DNA from 3 places in the Paenibacillus sp. Y5S-9 genome. Region 3 is predicted to be linked to each of the others. Evidence: riboswitches for the same ligand, from Rfam matches in the RefSeq annotation. Region 3 holds a riboswitch; each other region holds the start of a gene.
What was found. A riboswitch is a leader RNA that binds a small molecule or an ion and turns the genes downstream of it on or off. The one in region 3 is predicted to bind thiamine pyrophosphate.

Region 1 (6,104 bases), 2.7 Mb from region 3:
GCAATTCTTCATCCAGCGTTTACAAGAAGGGCGTCTAGGCAATTCGGCGAAAGATTTTATATTTCAACACATGGTGAAGGAGCATCCGCTTGAATACAAATGCGCGGAGATGATCAAAACCTACGTGCAGAATATGCTGGACATCTCCATATCAAACGAGGAATTATTATATTTGATGATTCACATTGCACGAATTGTGCAGGAGGAACAGGGTGACGAGGGACGATTATAAAACAAAGTTAAAGTTATATTCCCTTATTTTTGGGGAAAGCGATTCTTTGAATATCTGACGCCCTTGATTTCCAGCATGTTTATATGCCTGTTAGCAGACAGGAAAAAAGATACTTTTTAACTATGACCGTTTTCTCGTATTTTATCGGGAAACGGTCTTTTATTTTTGCAAATATGTAGCGGCTTTTTTGATATTCCACGCGAACGAACTCCAGCTTCCTAAACTCACATGAGATTACCAAATGATAACTTTTTATTATGATTATTGGAAATTTGTTATATGTAAGCGCTATCCAAATAACTATAATCTATTTATCTGGATGTTAATCCGTTCAGAAATACTTAGACCAAATCATGAGGAGGAATTGTATGAAACGGTTAGGTCAATGGAATATAACAGCCTTGGTTCTTGTGCTGGTACTCGCCATGCTTCCATTTTCGAATGTCTCACATGCATCCAAGGCAGTTACAGAAGTGGAGGAAAGTCATTTGAGCACAAACTTTGAAGACGGTACACTTCAGGGATGGACTCCACGTATCGGTAGCGAAAGGCTGACAGTGACACAACAGGAAGCACACGAAGGCCAGTCTAGTATGCTAGTTTCCAACCGTGAGCGCTCCTATCATGGACCAATGCTATCCATGAAGGATCTGCTTGAGCGTAACCAAGAGTATGAAATTATGGCATATGTAAGACTTACCCAGCAGCCCACCACGGATCAAACACTACAGCTCACCACATATAAAAAAACAACTGCCGAAAGCTGGAACCCGATAGGTAGCGTGAAGATTACCAAAGCAGAATGGAATACATGGCACAAGATCACCGGAAAATTTCAGTATAGCGATGATCCCACTGAATTGAATTTGTTTATCGAAACACCCTACATCTCTGAAGATAGTGTAGATACGTTATCGTTCTATGTGGACGATGTATCTTTTACTTTGGCCGAGCAACTGGAGATAGAAGAAGAGATTCTGTCTCTGGAAGACCTGTATCAAGATGATTTTCCCATTGGGGCAGCGGTGTATCGCTGGCAGTTGGAAGGCGCATATGGACAACTGCTCACCAAACACTTTAACAGCTTGACCGCAACCTATGAGATGAAACCGAAGTACATGTCTCCTTCCGAAGGTGTTTATGAGTTCGAGGCAGCCGATCAATATGTTCAGTTCGCTGAGGAGCATGGTATGGGCGTACGCGCACATGCGTTGTTGTGGCATATTGATGCTGCAGAGTGGATGTTCAAGGATCCTCAGGGTAACCCTGCGAGTCGAGAATTACTGCTTGCCCGGATTCAGGATTACGTTGAAACCGTCATGACCCGATACAAAGGTAAGATCTATGCCTGGGATGTGGTAAACGAGGCGATTGCGGATAGCAATGGTGATGCCAACGGTTTACGTAAAAGTCCCTTTTATGAACTAATCGGTCCGGATTACATTGAGAAAACTTATGAATTTGCTCGTGCAGCCGATCCGGATGCCAAATTATACTACAACGAATACTTCACGGAAGTCCCTGAGAAAAGAGAGCATATGTATCAGTTGGTCAAACGACTGAAAGAGAAGGGACTCATCGATGGAGTGGGTTTGCAATCCCACTATAATCTGGAATCCCCGCCCATCGACGAAATTGAAAAAACGATCAACATGTTCGTCGAACTTGGATTGGATATTCAGATCACGGAACTGGATGTGGATAGCGGAATTCCATTTGGTGAAGAGATGTCGGATGAAGTTGCGGTGAAACAGGCGTATCGATATAAGGAATTGTTGGATTTGTACCAAAAACACAAAGATCACATTTCTTCAGTTACCTTATGGGGACTCCAAGATGAGAAGTCTTACAACAACCAGGCTATGCTGTTTGATTCAGCCCTGAAGGCCAAAAAAGCATACTGGGGACTTGTGGATGAATCCAGCTTGCCTGTGTTGACACAGAGAGCCGTCTCACTTTCGGGTAAACCGGATATCAAAAAACAGTCACAAAATCCGCTCTGGAACAAAGCGGTGTCTACTCCACTGAAGGGTGACTCTTCGGGATCAGCCAGTTTCCGCACCTTATGGGATCAAAGTAACTTGTATATCCTTGTGGATGTTCAGGATGCGAATGCAGATGTGAATGACAAAGTAGACATCTTTGTTGATCTCAATAATGGCAAGACCACTTCCTATGAAGCAGATGACCGACACGTAATCATTAAGCGGTCGGGCAAAGCTGAGGGCGCGGAGCAGCGTTCATATCGTGTACGCGAGACAAAAGCCGGATATCAGGTTGAATTGTACATTCCATGGGGTGGTATACAAGTCGGTTCAGGATATGAAGTTGGTTTGGATATCCGTGTGACTGATGGCGCTGCAAGTGGGACACAACCTTATAATCCACTGTACTGGAATGATCGAACACAATCTCAGGAACAAGATACAAGCAAATACGGCGTGATTCAACTTGCACCTATGCCCCAATCTGCACAAGCTGTGCAGGGAATTGTTCAGATTGATGGGAAGAAAGACGCCCTATGGAATAAGGCTGTTCCATTTGAGGTAAAACGGTTGAATCAGACCGAAGGTGCAGAGGCAGTGGCTCGCGCAATGTGGTCAGGTGAGTATCTATATCTGCTAATCGATGTCACTGATCCAAACATCATCACAGATAGTATCAACCCATGGGATCAGGATTCGGTTGAGATTTTCCTGGACGAGAATCACCAGCGCACACCGTATTTTCAATATGATGATGCCCAGTTCAGAATCAGTGCAGACAATGTGGCAACCTTTGCAGGCAGTGCCTCACCCGGACGTCTTGTAAGCGCTGTGAAGAAAACGAATAAAGGATACCTCGTAGAAGCCAGAATCCAGTTGAATTCACTGACGCCAAAGGCTGGAAATGTCCTCGGTTTCGAGCTTCAAATTAACGACAACCAGGGCGGAGGTAAACAGAACGTAGCCAAGTGGAATGATACGACCAATGAGAGCTGGAGAAACACTTCCCAGTACGGAATACTCACTTTTGTCGGAAAGAACAAACTCGGGCATTAATCCATCGGCAGTAATTGTAAGAGTAGAAACCATCATAACAGTGGATAAAACTCAACCATTGTTATGATGGTTTTCATCGTTTACATACGTCACTCAAGCTGATGAGGTGGGATACAAACTGCCTTGACTATATTTAACAGCCCTTGATATACTAAATGGATGTTATTTTTTCTTTTATGGGAACAAGAAAGTAATCAACTACATACAACCGTTTGCGAGGGAGCCTTAACCGGCTGAGAGGGTGTTAAACCGACCTTACCTGATTTGGATCATGCCAACGTAGGGATGCAACGATGAAACGCTGTACTTGGGTAGCTCATGCGTACCCCTTGTTTTAGTGTATTTGTCTGCGAAACATCCTATGGATGTTTCGTTTTTTTGTTTTTAAATACATACATTATGAATTGGAGGAACACACGTTGACTATTTCAGAGCGACTATATCAGGCAGCACAGCCTGTGTGGAAGGAATGTCTTGAGCATCCCTTTGTTAAAGGGATCGGGGATGGTTCTTTACAGGTTGAACAATTTCGTTATTATTTGCTGCAAGACTACTTGTACCTGTATGATTATGCCCGCGTATTTGCACTAGGTATCGTCAAGTCGCACGACCCCAAATTGATGCAGTTTTTTAGTAAAAACGTAGATAACATCCTGAATGGTGAAATGAAAATTCATCGTTCTTATATGGAGCGATTAGGAATTACAGAGGATGATGTTTTTCAGGTAAAACCTGCACTGAAAAATGCAGCCTATACAAACTATATGCTCTCAGTTTCCCATGCGGGCGGTATAGCAGAAGTACTTGTATCGATTCTGGCCTGCTCGTGGAGCTATGCAGAGATCGGTCAAGTTCTTTCCCAAAAGCCAGGTGCAGCTGATCATCCTTTTTACGGAGAGTGGATCACAGGATATGCTTCCTCTGAATACAACAGCAACAATCAATCCCTTGTGGCGTTAACGGATAAGCTATTAGAAGGCTGTAGCGAGGAAACGTACCAACGAATGGAAGATATTTTCGTGATGTGCAGTCGCTTTGAGCTTGATTTTTGGGAGATGTCATGGAGGCTGGAGCCTTAAGTTCACTGGTCGTTCATTCAATTAGAGAGTACCATATGACGCCACTCATTCAGATTCATTTAAGAATTGCCATCTATGATGATTACATATAAAAAGATTTAACAACAATCATGAGGTGATGGCAATGAGTATATACAAATGGCCTAAATTTATCGGTGTAGCGGTGTTATGTACTGCAATGCTGACGGCATGCAGCTCGACTAATCAAGGAAGTGTGGACTCGGAAAGTAATTCGACTGAAACAGAACAAACGAATACGGATAATCAGAGTAAAACGGAGAATACTGCGCAGACAGTAGGGTATGCCGATCAAATCAACAAAAATGAGGTTATGTCCATTTCGATTGATGTGGATGAAGCGGCATGGAAAGAGATGCTGGATAATGCAAATGAGGAGCAGTACATCTCAGCTAATATTACGATTAACGGAACAACGATTGAAAACGTCGGAATTCGTCCAAAGGGTAACTCCAGCCTTCGACAAGTCGCTAGCGATGATACAACGGATCGATATAGTTTCAAAATCAAATTTGATGAGTATGTTAAGGATCAAACTTGGATGGGGTTGGACAAGCTCGTTGTGAACAACATGATTAGCGACAATAGTTATATGAAGGAATACTTGAGTTATGACATCATGAGTTATATTGGCGTAGATGCACCTTTATTCGCATTCTCCAATATTAGTGTAAATGGAGATACTTGGGGTTTGTACCTGGCTGTTGAAGACATTGACAGCGGATATCTCGCCCGAGCCAAGAATGATGAGGGTGAACTTTACAAGCCGAACAATGATGACAACATGGGGGCAGGAGGAATGGGAGGGCCAGATGGCAATCCTTTTGCACAAGGGTATGGAGATATGCAGCCTCCTACTGAAGGTATGGCGCCACCGGATGGTGCAAGTCCGCCGAATATGAACAGCGGGACAGGGGAAGATGGAGCGAATACACTACCGGAAGCAGGGATTAAGGGTAACCGTGGTCCAGGTGGTATGGATGGAAGCGGCAATGGTGTTTCATTGGTGTATACCGATGACAAATCATCCAGTTACTCCGCCATCTTCGACAATGCTGAGACCAAAACAACAGAGGAAGATTATCAGCGTGTCATTGAATCGCTCAAAAACTTGAGCACAGGTACCGAACTGGAGAAATATGTGGATGTGGACGAAGTTCTGAGATATTTTGCGGCCCACACGGTCGTTGTCAATATGGACAGTTACACGTCCAACATGGGACATAACTATTATCTGTATGAAAACGATGGACAGATCAGCATGTTGCCCTGGGACTACAACATGGCCTTCGGTGGATTTCAAGCTGGCTCTGCATCCGATGTCGTGAATCTGGCAATTGATACCCCGGTATCAGGGGTCAGCCTGGATGAACGTCCAATTTTAGGAAAGCTCCTTGAGGTTCCGGAGTATAAGGCCAAGTATCATGAATATTTGCAGGAGATCGTAGATGGATACTTCGCAGACGGCAAATTTGAAGAAAAAATGCAAAGCCTGAACAACATGATCTCGGAATATGTGAAGCAAGACCCTACAGCTTTTATTACGTATGATAAGTACGAGGAAGCTGTTACAGAATTGACCAAACTTGGCTCTCTGCGTGCAGAAAGTATACAAGGGCAACTGGACGGAGATATCCCTTCCACGACCGAGAAACAAAAAGAGGACTCGGATTCACTGATTGATGCTTCTTCGGTTGACCTGTCCAAACTGGCTGAAAATAATACTCGAGGAGG
Region 2 (6,104 bases), 290 kb from region 3:
ACCATGGTACCAAGTTAGTTAGCATGCTTTGCATCATTTAATCAGACAATATGCCTCATAAGCGGGTACCATTGACTTCCTTAAAATTGGGACTATTCACATAACAACCGATTCGATCCTCCCATATCAAACCTTTCATATCAGGTCCTTTACTCCTGAATTTCCCTAAAAACGTTTACATCTCCTTAAAACCGGGTAAAATCACTACAATCCAATTGGAATTACATTCTAAAGTCGTCTATTTCGTCTAACAAGTCACATGTACCTATATGCGCACCTGGCATGGTAACCAATCGAAATACATAATTCAAAAAAAACGCATCAAAGGAGGAACCAAGATGATCCGCATGCCTATTCAGCAAATGATCCCGTACCATCACCAATATCCGCGCAACACGGCGACCACTGCTCCTAAAAAGGAGAATGAGAACACTCAAGGTCTATCCTTTCATGAAATTTTACAGCAAAAAATGGCGAAGAAAAATGCTTCTCCTTCCCTTAGATAAATATGGACTCCGGACCCTAGTCGAATCCGGTTATCAACCGTCTTTCCGCAGCTTGGCGGAATGGCGGTTATTGGCGTTTAGCAATAAACGACTGTACAGTCCTCAGTCATGTTTCTATAATGGTTTAAATATCTACGAGATCCATGACATATACGAACTGTAAAAGGGGACTTAGCACATGATCACCATTGGTTGTTTTCACGCTCATTATTCCAACATCGCCTTAATTGAAGAGACGCTTGCTCCTTATGAAGTTGAATTGGTCCATTACGTCGATCCAGGTCTGGACCGTCTTAAACATGACGCTGACTTTTCCGAGGTCGTTATTCACGAGAAGGTAGCCCAGACGCTCCAATGGATCGCTGAGTGTCATGCAGATGCCATTCTGGTCACGTGCACCCTGTTTGCGACAGTACTGGAGCAGGAAGCCACACAGGTCCCTGTGCCCGTGATCGGCATAGATGATCCGTTATTGAAGGAGATGCGGCGAGTACCAAGAGATTACATCATAGCATTCACCAACCCTGCAACCGTTGAAGGCACGATGGCACGGGTGAATCAGGCATTACAGCAAGAGGATGAGCATGGGCAACTACACGTTGCCAAGACATCTCAGACGGAAGCTGTATGCATCCCTGGGACATTTGAGTTGATTATGCGTGGAGATCAGCAAGGGTATCTCGAAGCGGTACGTGAAGGATTACAGCAGATTGCTGAGCAGTATTCGGGTAAAACGGTAGTGGCAGCCCAACTATCTATGGCTCCCGCAGCTGCCCAGGTTACAATAGATCGCGGTATTACAATCCATAGTCCGCTGGCATTGCTTGCGGCGTATTTGGAGAAGAATTTGGGCCTGGCTCGATTGTAGTAGTGGGTTTGGAGTGAAGTATTACAATCGCTAAAATCATGTGAAAACTACTATATTGCTTCCTTTTGCAAAATAAAAACGCTCTCGAACAAGAGCATTTCAAATGGTATAATCACTTTGTACAGCCAATTTGTGGTGGGAAATAGGCTTGCCTCCAGTGGGAGGTGATCCTATGAACTTCTCTTTTAACGACGTAATCGTGTTCGCGATGTTAATTATTGCGCTCCTGACATACATCGATCGTAAAAAGAAGTGACCCGCCACAGGTTGACGGCCTGACGGGTCACTTCATCTGAACTTGCTGCACTCGGAGGAATACCCACCGCAAATGCTGTGCAGGAGTAGCCATTGGCCTGGCTACTCTTATTGGTGTTTACTTACATTCATTTTATTAAACATCTGCTAGACAATCAACCATAATGCTGATAAAAAGTATCAGGAAGCTGATCAGTAAGATGAAGCAGACGACATTATAGCAGTATTCTCACCTTCAAACGATGTCAGACTGCCCAGCTTGCGCTGTACCGGCGCTTAGGAACGTGTCCGATATTCCTCGGCCTTTTCCTGCATCCCGGCAGCTACAGCCTCATTCTCGGACAATCCTTTATCCGCGGCAAAGGCACGAATGTCCTGCGTGATGCGCATGCTACAGAACTTCGGTCCGCACATGGAGCAGAAATGAGCTTCTTTGGCTCCTTCTGCCGGCAGCGTCTCATCATGGTAGGACAGCGCACGTTCAGGGTCCAGTGACAGGTTAAACTGGTCACGCCAGCGGAACTCGAAGCGTGCCTTGGACAATGCATCATCCCGGCGCTGGGCACGCGGATGACCCTTCGCCAGATCTGCGGCATGAGCTGCGATCTTGTAGGCGATGACCCCTTCCCGCACATCATCCTTGTTGGGCAGGCCCAAATGTTCTTTTGGTGTAACATAACAGAGCATGGACGTGCCGAACCAGCCAATCATGGCCGCACCAATGGCGGAGGTGATGTGATCGTAACCCGGGGCAATGTCGGTCGTCAGCGGCCCCAGCGTATAGAACGGTGCCTCTTGGCATATCTCCATCTGCAAGTCCACATTCTCTTTGATCTTGTGCATCGGCACATGCCCCGGGCCTTCGATCATCACCTGCACATCATGCTTCCATGCGATCTGCGTCAGTTCTCCAAGCGTAGCCAGTTCCGCCATCTGAGCTTCGTCATTGGCATCGTAGATACTGCCTGGACGAAGTCCATCTCCCAGCGAAAACGCCACATCATACCTTTTCATAATCTCGCAGATTTCTTCAAAATGGGTGTACAAAAAATTCTCCTGATGATGCGCAAGGCACCATGCTGCCATAATGGAACCGCCCCGAGACACAATGCCTGTCATCCGCTTGGCGGTCATGGGGATATAACGCAGCAATACACCTGCATGAATCGTAAAGTAGTCCACGCCCTGCTCTGCCTGCTCAATGAGCGTATCACGGTACAACTCCCAGGTCAGAGCTTCCGCTTCGCCATTCACCTTCTCCAGCGCTTGATACAGCGGCACCGTACCAATCGGCACAGGTGAATTACGGATGATCCATTCCCGGGTGGTATGAATGTTTTTGCCTGTGGACAGATCCATCACCGTATCCGATCCCCAACGTACCGCCCAGGTCATCTTCTCCACCTCTTCCTCGATGGAGGAAGATACGGCAGAGTTACCTATGTTGGCATTGATCTTCACGTGAAAATGACGACCGATCAACATCGGTTCACTCTCCGGGTGATTGATGTTGGATGGCAGAATCGCACGTCCACTCGCCAGCTCCTGCCTTACAAATTCCGGTTCTACGCCCTCACGAATGGCGGCGAATTCCATCTCTGCCGTAATGACTCCCTGCCTCGCATAATGCATCTGAGTCACACAGCGTCCTGTCTGTGCTCGCAGCGGTTTGCCACGCAATCCAGGGTACTCTTCGGCGCCGGCTCTCTTCCCTCCGGGCTTTTGTCCGTTATCCTCCGGTTTAACCGTACGGCCCTGATAAGCTTCGACATCGCCACGCTCTGTGATCCAGCGAGTGCGCAGGGCTGGCAGACCTGCGCGGATATCCGCATGAAATGCGGGATCGGTCATGGGGCCGCTCGTATCGTAGACACGTAGCGGTTCGTTATGCTCCACCCCTTGGGGAGTATTTGTGTCATGAAGGGCTATCTCACGCTCCGGTACAGCAATGTCCGGCCGTGAGCCCTGAATGTAGACTTTGCGGCTGCCCGGAAAGGGCTGAACCCGTTCGGCCGCTCCTGTTTCCTTTTCCATCTGCTGACCGTTATGTTCCTGTTCCATCGCTTGTTGTCCCGTTTGGTTTCCTGTACTCATGTTCGCTTGTCTCCTCCTCAGTGTTCGTTCACTTGGTTTCATTGGTATCGTCATCAGCTCACTTACGCACCTGTCCCAAATCATCCAGAGCACAGAGAAGAAAGAGCGATCCTACACCAGACCAGAGGAGACATTATTCATGTACAGTTCACAACAGACGGAGGCTGACACAGATCATGAATCTATGGTGACTTCTCTCTCATCATCCAAGCCCACTTTCGCAGATTATTGAAAAAGGAGCCCATAGAATCCGCTCTATATCGCCCGTTCACTGTATATAAAAAAGCCGGTCCCCGAAGGAACCGACTTTTATGTCCATCACCAATAATGCACCTTTACGCAGCTCCTTAACAGAGCCCTACAAGGGTCACATCATGTGGTGGTTTGTGGTCATATCGCCGATTACTTCCCTACGCTGGTATGATCCAGATCAGGTGCAAAGGGTCCGGAATCTCATGCGATTCCGTCTCAGTCCGGACAATTCGGACTCCCCCAGTAACGTTAGTAAGTTGCGGCTTACATAAGCCGCCGTTCATATTCAATGAAGCTGGCTCCGTTGGGCCGTCCATTACAGAGTAGCGCAACCGGAACATAAAAACAACCTTTATATTCCAGAACACTAACTCAATTGGAGAAAAAACCTCACCTCAACATCAGGATAACATGAGCCCCATCTGCGTAGCAGCATCCTTCAACACAGGTGCGTATTCATGCAATGTCTCCTGCGAGAGTCGGCTGACAGGCCCTGAGACCGAGAGCGCAGCTGCAATATTGCCTCTGCGATCCATAATCGGTACAGATACCGCGGCAGCTCCCGGCTCACGTTCCTCATAACTCGTCGCATATCCGTTATCCCGGATATCTCCCATCTGCGCCAAATACACCGCCGGATCAATAAACACCGGCCATTCCGGGCCGTTCATCAGTTCTTCACGATCCTCGTCCGTGGCAAACGCCATCAAAACTTTGCTGGAAGCGCCCACAGACAGCGGGAGTCTAACACCAACGGGGGCGACTCGGCGAATCGCCTGATCACTTTGCACAGCCTGAATCCGTATCCGTTCACTCCCATCACGCAGGTACAGACTCACGGTCTCTCCCAATCGATCTCTCAGTCGCTCCATCGCAGGCAGCAGCAGAATAGCGGGATCATCACTGCGGGACATATGAGCTGACAGCTCCCAGATTCGGATGCCAAGTCGGTACTTCTCTGTTGCTGCATCACGGATCACGAACCCTCGATCCTCCAGCGTAGCCATCAAACGGTGCACTGTACTTTTGTGCAAGCCGATCTGGCTGGCAATTTCGGTGAGTCCCAGATCACTGCGTGTGGTAAAACATAATAATATATCCAGCGCCCGTTCCACAGCCCGGACGGTTAACTTGCGATCTTCCATGGCATAATGCCCTCCTCATGTTTCATCACATGAAACTTGGTTACATAAATTATATGAGAAACGGTCTCATCTGTAAACCAAAAAGAGCCAAAATCAAAATAGGCCAACCTGTAAATTTTTCCTTTTTATAAGACTTAATCCCCTGTAATTTACACACTAAGGTAATGTTACCCATATATCTTAAGAACTATATAACAATTGCGTAACAAATGCCCTCAATCAATTGACTTTGACTATATTGGAACATACGATAAAGATATATTACATTAAGATATCGCTCTGAAGCAGGCTCTGAAATAAACGCAATTCTCTTTTCATGTCGTTGTTATCTTCAACTGAACTTCAAAGGAGGGGCATTCATGTATCCAACATCCCAGAGCGAAGCCCCGCTGCAAACAAAAGTGTCCGATCTGCCCTCTTCCCTATCACCGAGGCTGATTCGGTTCAAACATATTATCGTAGCGTTGCTGCTCTCCGTTGTATTTTTTCTACTGTTTTGTTTTATTGCACTGCATGGTTATATCGCATGGGTATTATCCAATCCTACTGTAGCACCGGTCTTCTCCAATCCAATGCAGGCCAAGAACATGAAGTATGAAGACATCACGTTCCCGGCAGCAGATGGCAGCCGCACGATGCAGGGATGGTATATACCTGCTGACAATGCTGCAAGCAAAACGATTATTTTCAGTCACGGCTATGGTGCCAATCGTGAAGAAACATGGGTACCCATGTATGACCTGGCACACTATGCCCATCAACTTGGGTTCAACGTGGTCATGTTCGATTATGGCTTCGCCTCACAGGTGAACAAAGCTGTAGCCACAGGTGGCAAAGCTGAGTCACAGCAATTGCTCGGTGCGATCCAGTTCGCCAAGCAACGTGGTGCGCAGGAACTGGTTGTCTGGGGCTTCTCGATGGGTGCCGGTACAGCGCTTCAGACTGGGCTGATTACACAGGAAGTGGATGCAATGATTCTGGACA
Region 3 (6,104 bases):
TTTTGAAGTAACCCCATCGGCAGAAGCCTGATATCTGGAGTCCCTCAGCAGAATAATAGGATATGAGTCCCCTTGCTTCATTACTATGTCTACATTCACATTGCTCTACGTTACTTACTCTCCTTGCAGATGAATAAAAGCATCCTCGGCTTTCACTGATTCAGGAATCAAATCCTGTTCAACGAGCCATGCGCGTACAATTTCCCATGATTCCATTTCCTGCCGGCCAAATGGTTGGCCTTCTTCATTCATGAGTGGCAGTAGAATAGCCAGACTTTTGGTTTCGATCTCCGGGTCAAGCGGAGACGTTTCATTCTCATGAGCGAGCAGAATATTCAAGGCTTCTTCTGGATGCTCCGTTACATATTTCTGTCCTTCCTGGATCGCTTTGACGAACCGGGTAAGTTGGTCTTTTTTTGCTTCAATACCAGCTTCACTCGCGGTCAGAACCAATTCATAATAATCAGGCACACCATACTCGACGGGGTTAATCGATTTCATGGCATGCCCTTCTTTCTCCAAAATCAATTGCTCATGGTTAATAAAACCACCCATAATCGCATCCGCCTGTCCAGAAGCCAGCGAAGGAATCAGATCGAACCCAACGTCGACCAGATTCATGTTGTCGGGATTGCCACCATCGTGGCTGATCATCGTACGCACCATCGCTTCATACAGCGGAATTGAGGAATAACCAACAGTTTTTCCTTCAAGGTCTTTGGGTGAGCTCACGTTGCCATTTGCTTCGGTCAACAGATGCACAAGCGGGTGGCGAACAACAGCAGCAATGGAACGTACAGGAATGTTCTCACCACGAGCGAGCAAAATTTGGGGCTGGTAGCTTAGAGCCAGATCAATTTTTCCAGCAGCAACAAGTTTGAGTGAATCATTAGTATCCGCAGGCATCTGAATTTCGGCATCGAGACCTTGATCTGCAAAGTATCCTTTTTCTTGAGCAACGTAGATGAAGGAGTGTACTGCATTCGGGTACCAGTCGAGCATGATGGACAGTTTATCTTTGGCGTCTGATGCTGGTTCGGTTGCAGACTTGTCTGTTTGTTGTGCATTGGTTGCAGCGTCTGTTGATGGCGTGTTTTTGCTGGTATTCGTGGTGCTGCATCCGCTAACGATCAGCAAAAGGCTAATGAGCATGATGGGAAGCAGGGAGTATATACCTTTGTTATTCATAAATGAAGGTCCTCATTTCATCGTTTTGATTTGTAGAAAATGGACAGCAGCATGTTAACGACAACGTGACAGTGAACTGATTGAAGATGCTACTGAAATTATGCATAAGGTATGTTTTGAAGATCGTAACTCCTGTATTTACATCTAATTTCTGTCTAAGTATTATCCAACCTTTCTTTTGCCTCCATGACGATGACGCCGTATGCTAAACCGTTTCTCCAGCCAGGTAATCAGTACAAACAAAACGATCCCAAGCAGGGATAACAGCAAAATGGCGGCAAACATCGCATCCGTGTTCATGTTGCTGGACATGCGGCGGCTGAAGTAGCCGAGACCTTTGCTGCCACCAAGCCATTCGCCAATCGTTGCCCCAACCACGCAGTACACCACGGACATCTTTAACCCCGAGAAAAAAGAGGGAAGTGCCAGCGGAACCTGGAGTTTGCAAAAAATATCCCATTTGCTGGCGCCCATGGTGAGCAGCAGTTCACGCTGCTCCGGATCGCCTTGGCGGAGTCCATCGTAGGTACTGACCACAATGGGGAAGAATGCGATTAGGAACACCACGGCGACTTTGCTCCACAACGTGTAACCAAACCACAAGATAAATACGGGAGACAAGGCAATCAGCGGTATGGTCTGACTGATCACGATGAAGGGATAGAAGGCCTTTTCAATCGATCGGTTCATATGCATGCCTGTTGCCAGCGTAATTCCAGTCACTATGGACAAGACAAAACCAACAATAACCTCCATAAAGGTAGCAGGCAGATGGATGGTCAACAGCAGATGACGATGATCAACCAGTGAGCCTATGATGGCCGTGGGTGCAGGAATGATGAAGGAGGGCACCCATCCCATACGCACAATCACTTCCCAGATCGCCAGTAATAAGAACATGAGCACAATAAACAAACCATATTGGGAAAACGACCTCGAGAGCCACTTAAAACACCACGTCCAGACGCTAACCTCAGCTCTATCATTTTGCATGCAATTGTTCCTCCAGTTGTTGCCTCATCTGCACGAGAGCCGGTTCGTAGATCATGTCCGAATGCCTTGGGCGTGGTAAAGGAACCGTTATCTCCCGTAACTGCTGACCTTGCCCACCTGGAGTTAACAGAATGATACGGTCACTTAACAGCAGGGCTTCCTCGATGTCATGTGTAATGAACAGCACGGTTTGTCCAAAGTCCTTCCACAGCTCCAACAACCAGCGATGCATTTCTCGTTTGGTTAAAGCGTCGAGTGCACCGAAGGGTTCATCCAGCAACATGAGCTGCCCGCCTGTAAGCAAGGTACGCAGCAGTGCCACCCGCTGCCGCATGCCGCCGGATAACTCATCTGGATAGGCCCGCTCATAACCGGACAAGCCGAACCTTGCCAATCCAGCGATGATATCGGCTCGTAGTTTGTCCTTGTCCTGTCGGCCTGGTGCCAGCTCGGCAGGCAGCAGGCAGTTCTCCATGACGGTACGCCAGGATAACAGCAGGTCTTTCTGCGGCATATAGGCGACTCGTCCGAGCCGTTGTCCTTGCGGTACATCAGCAATATCGATGGTGCCGCCGGTTGGCTCGTGCAAGCCTGCGAGCAGCTTGAAGAGCGTGCTTTTACCTGATCCGCTGGAGCCAATGAGCGAGACAAATTCTCCTTGTTGAACCTGAAGCGACACATTGGAGAGCACGGGTGAATCTTTTTTTTCGGGAAAAGCGAAGCTAACGTTCTCAATGGTTACATGGTTGCTCATCTGATCCTCACCCCCTTGATTTCAGACTGCTGGAATAACAACGGCATCCTGTACTCTGCAAAAGGAACAAAAAAGACCCACCCATTTCCGGAGAAATGAGTGGGTCTGTAAGTTAAATCCGCAATTTATCTTCACATACATGAAAAAATTCCGCTTACTAAAAGGCCGCTCCACTTCCCTCCGCTGGTATGATCCAGATCAGGTTCAAAGGGTCCGAATAGTCATATTCGTCTCAGCCGCAAGGCTCCCCTAGTGCAAAAGTTCAAGATATGCAGTTGTCTGTTCAGCATATATCACTCGAACATGAACTGTAAAGAGGCAGCATGATAACTGAACAATTTACCTTGGCTCATGAACCCGATATAATAGGGATGGCCCGTATAGGCCGGATCACAAAATGCAGGTGGGATTGTTCTCCCTCCTAGGCAGAATGGGGACCCGAGTTGAAAACGTTCAAAAAAGTATATATTGAGATCACGAGTATCTGCAATCTGGCTTGCAGCTTCTGTCCGCAGACGCAGCGTGCCAAAGGATTCATTGACCCTGAAGTCTTCAACAATATACTGGAACAAGTTAAACCACACACCAATCATATTTATCTACATGTCAAAGGTGAACCCTTGTTGCATCCCAAAATAGATCTGCTGCTTGATTCCGCACATGAGAAGGGACTCAAGGTGAACATTACAACGAATGGTACACTCTTGCCCAAGACTCAGCATAAATTGCTTGGCAAACCGGCGCTGCGGCAGATGAATTTCTCCCTGCACAGCTTCGATGGGCATGAAGGTTCAACAGACCGTGACGGATACCTGCGTCATATTTTGTCCTTTGTACACGAGGCCGTTAAGCACAATGTCATCATCTCATTCCGACTGTGGAATCTGACGCAGGATAACTTCACAAATGCTCAGATGAATCGAAATCGGGAGACTCTTGAAGTATTGGAACGTGAGTTCAATCTGGACTTCCGCATTGAGGAAAAAGTAGTTCCAGGCAGTGGGGTCAAAATTGCCCCGAATGTATATCTGAATCAGGACCATGAGTTCCAGTGGCCAAGTCTGGATGCACCTGAAGATGACGGCAAAGGCTTCTGCCATGCATTGCGTGGGCAGGCAGCTGTGCTTGTAGATGGAACGGTGGTTCCATGCTGTCTCGATGGCGAGGGTGTAATTAACTTGGGTAATGTGCACGAGAAGTCATTCTCGGAGATTATTGAGGGTGAGCGAGCGAACAATCTGGTATATGGTTTCTCCAAGCGGGAAGCTGTGGAAGAGTTGTGTCGAAAGTGCGGTTATCGTCAGAGATTCGGAGCCTGATATCTTATATCAGCAAGACAGAAGCCGTTCAAGATCACACATTTGGAGACAAATGTAGTGGTCTTTCTTTGTTATCGGGGATTCAAGTTAGGGGTACATACGTTACAAATGAGCATACCAGAGGTTGATATCAGCATATTGCTTGAGAGACCTGGCATGCAAAAAATGCCGATATGACAGGGATTGTGCGGTTTCATGATATATCTGATCTAATGATTATTCTAGTTGCCTTCCTTATTTGGTAGGATTAGGTTGTGGGTCGGACAGAGGTGCACCTCTGACGAACTTCCAGGACAAGCTTAGGCTTGTACACTACCAAATAACGAGAGAATAAGGGAGGAATAAAATTATGAAAAAAATATTGACGTTGTTGTTGTCCGCTGGTTTGGTTGCTTCCATATTTGGTGCAGTTCCGGTTGCTGCTGCACCTACAGTTGTTAATTCAACGATTGTTGTTCCAAAGGGCACGACCTATGACGGTCAAGGCAAAACATTTGTAGCCAATCCTTCCACACTGGGTGACGGTTCTCAAGCAGAGGGCCAGAAGCCAGTCTTCCGGCTGGAGGCAGGGGCCACGCTCAAAAATGTAAATATCGGATCACCTGCTGCCGATGGTGTTCACTGTTATGGTAACTGTAATATATCGAATGTAGTCTGGGAGGACGTAGGCGAGGATGCTCTGACATTGAAGTCGGCTGGAACGGTTAATATTACCGGTGGGGCAGCGTACAAGGCTTATGATAAAGTGTTCCAGATGAATGCAGCTGGAACGATTAACATCAAAAATTTCCGTGCAGATGATATTGGCAAACTGGTTCGCCAAAATGGTGGAACTTCCTTCGCAGTTAATATGACGCTGGATAACTCAAACATTTCCAATGTGAAAGATTCGATTATGCGTACAGACAGCAGTACATCACAAGGCAAAATTACGAATACCCGTTATTCCAAAGTACCAACGTTGTTCAAGGGGTTTGCTTCAGGTAAGACCAGTCAATCCGGCAATACGCAATATTAAACAGGAGATTGAATCGCTGGAGTTGGTAAAAGTTTAAGCTCCACTTGTGATTTGAAGTTAAAATATAACGCCAAAAAGAGCGTCCCAAGGTCATTGCCACACTGACTTTGAGGGACGCTTTTTGTAATGCAGATGTCATAGTATAGTTCTTATAGTTCTCCTGAGCAATGTTTTATAGCGGAGGCTCATATTATTTTTCTCCCAGAACTTCAACGATGATTTTGCCTTTCTCGGGGGTAACAGAACCGGTATCAATAGAGCCCAATTTGTTCATGATTTCGTAAGAGGTTTCTTCAAGCATGCGAGAGTACTTGAATGATACGAGTGTTTGACCTGCTACGGAAGGACGAGTCCCTGCTTCAGCAACGGCTTTGGTTTTAATAAAGAACAGGTCACCGATGGTTCCAGCACTTTTGCTGATGTTGGCCTGCCATTGTAGTAGGGCACTTCCATTTTTGAGGATATAATAACTGATCAGATCGTTATCCTCAACAACGAAGAAACGATCTTTTTTGCCTTGTTCAAAAATGTATTCAATGGATGAATCCACTGGACCCAAAGGGTTGCGAATGTCCAGACGTGCTTGTCCCAGTTCAGAAAAGCGGGGCAGATGCAGTGCGGCTTCACGCGCCACAGTCAGATCGGAACTGTTATATTCTTTTACAATCGTAGCATCGGTAGTGTAAATGTAGGCTTCCTTGGCCTTCTGGTTCCACTGCACCTTGGCACCAAAAGCTTCACCGACGGCACGGAGCGGAAGCATCGCTTTACCATTCACCAGAATCGGCGCTGAAGACAATGTCGCATTTTGACCATTTTTCTTCATTGTTTT

Region 1: another riboswitch for thiamine pyrophosphate. It lies ahead of tenA (thiaminase II); the one in region 3 lies ahead of V6669_RS04485 (ABC transporter ATP-binding protein).
Region 2: another riboswitch for thiamine pyrophosphate. It lies ahead of thiC (phosphomethylpyrimidine synthase ThiC); the one in region 3 lies ahead of V6669_RS04485 (ABC transporter ATP-binding protein).

What each region holds. Positions count from the first base shown of each region.
Region 1 is NZ_CP145887.1:3,697,046-3,703,149, forward strand. Features, by position in the region: gene V6669_RS16275 (PRD domain-containing protein) at 1-232, shown strand, start outside; gene V6669_RS16280 (endo-1,4-beta-xylanase) at 601-3,273, shown strand; TPP riboswitch at 3,480-3,577, shown strand; gene tenA (thiaminase II) at 3,693-4,352, shown strand; gene V6669_RS16290 (CotH kinase family protein) at 4,477-6,104, shown strand, end outside.
Region 2 is NZ_CP145887.1:722,787-728,890, reverse strand. Features, by position in the region: gene V6669_RS03375 (hypothetical protein) at 339-506, shown strand; gene V6669_RS03370 (hypothetical protein) at 685-1,374, shown strand; gene thiC (phosphomethylpyrimidine synthase ThiC) at 1,906-3,663, opposite strand; TPP riboswitch at 4,114-4,227, opposite strand; gene V6669_RS03360 (IclR family transcriptional regulator) at 4,377-5,120, opposite strand; gene V6669_RS03355 (alpha/beta fold hydrolase) at 5,480-6,104, shown strand, end outside.
Region 3 is NZ_CP145887.1:1,009,373-1,015,476, forward strand. Features, by position in the region: gene V6669_RS04475 (ABC transporter substrate-binding protein) at 115-1,188, opposite strand; gene V6669_RS04480 (ABC transporter permease) at 1,351-2,181, opposite strand; gene V6669_RS04485 (ABC transporter ATP-binding protein) at 2,171-2,935, opposite strand; TPP riboswitch at 3,094-3,196, opposite strand; gene V6669_RS04490 (radical SAM/SPASM domain-containing protein) at 3,379-4,254, shown strand; gene V6669_RS04495 (pectate lyase) at 4,604-5,272, shown strand; gene V6669_RS04500 (copper amine oxidase N-terminal domain-containing protein) at 5,463-6,104, opposite strand, start outside.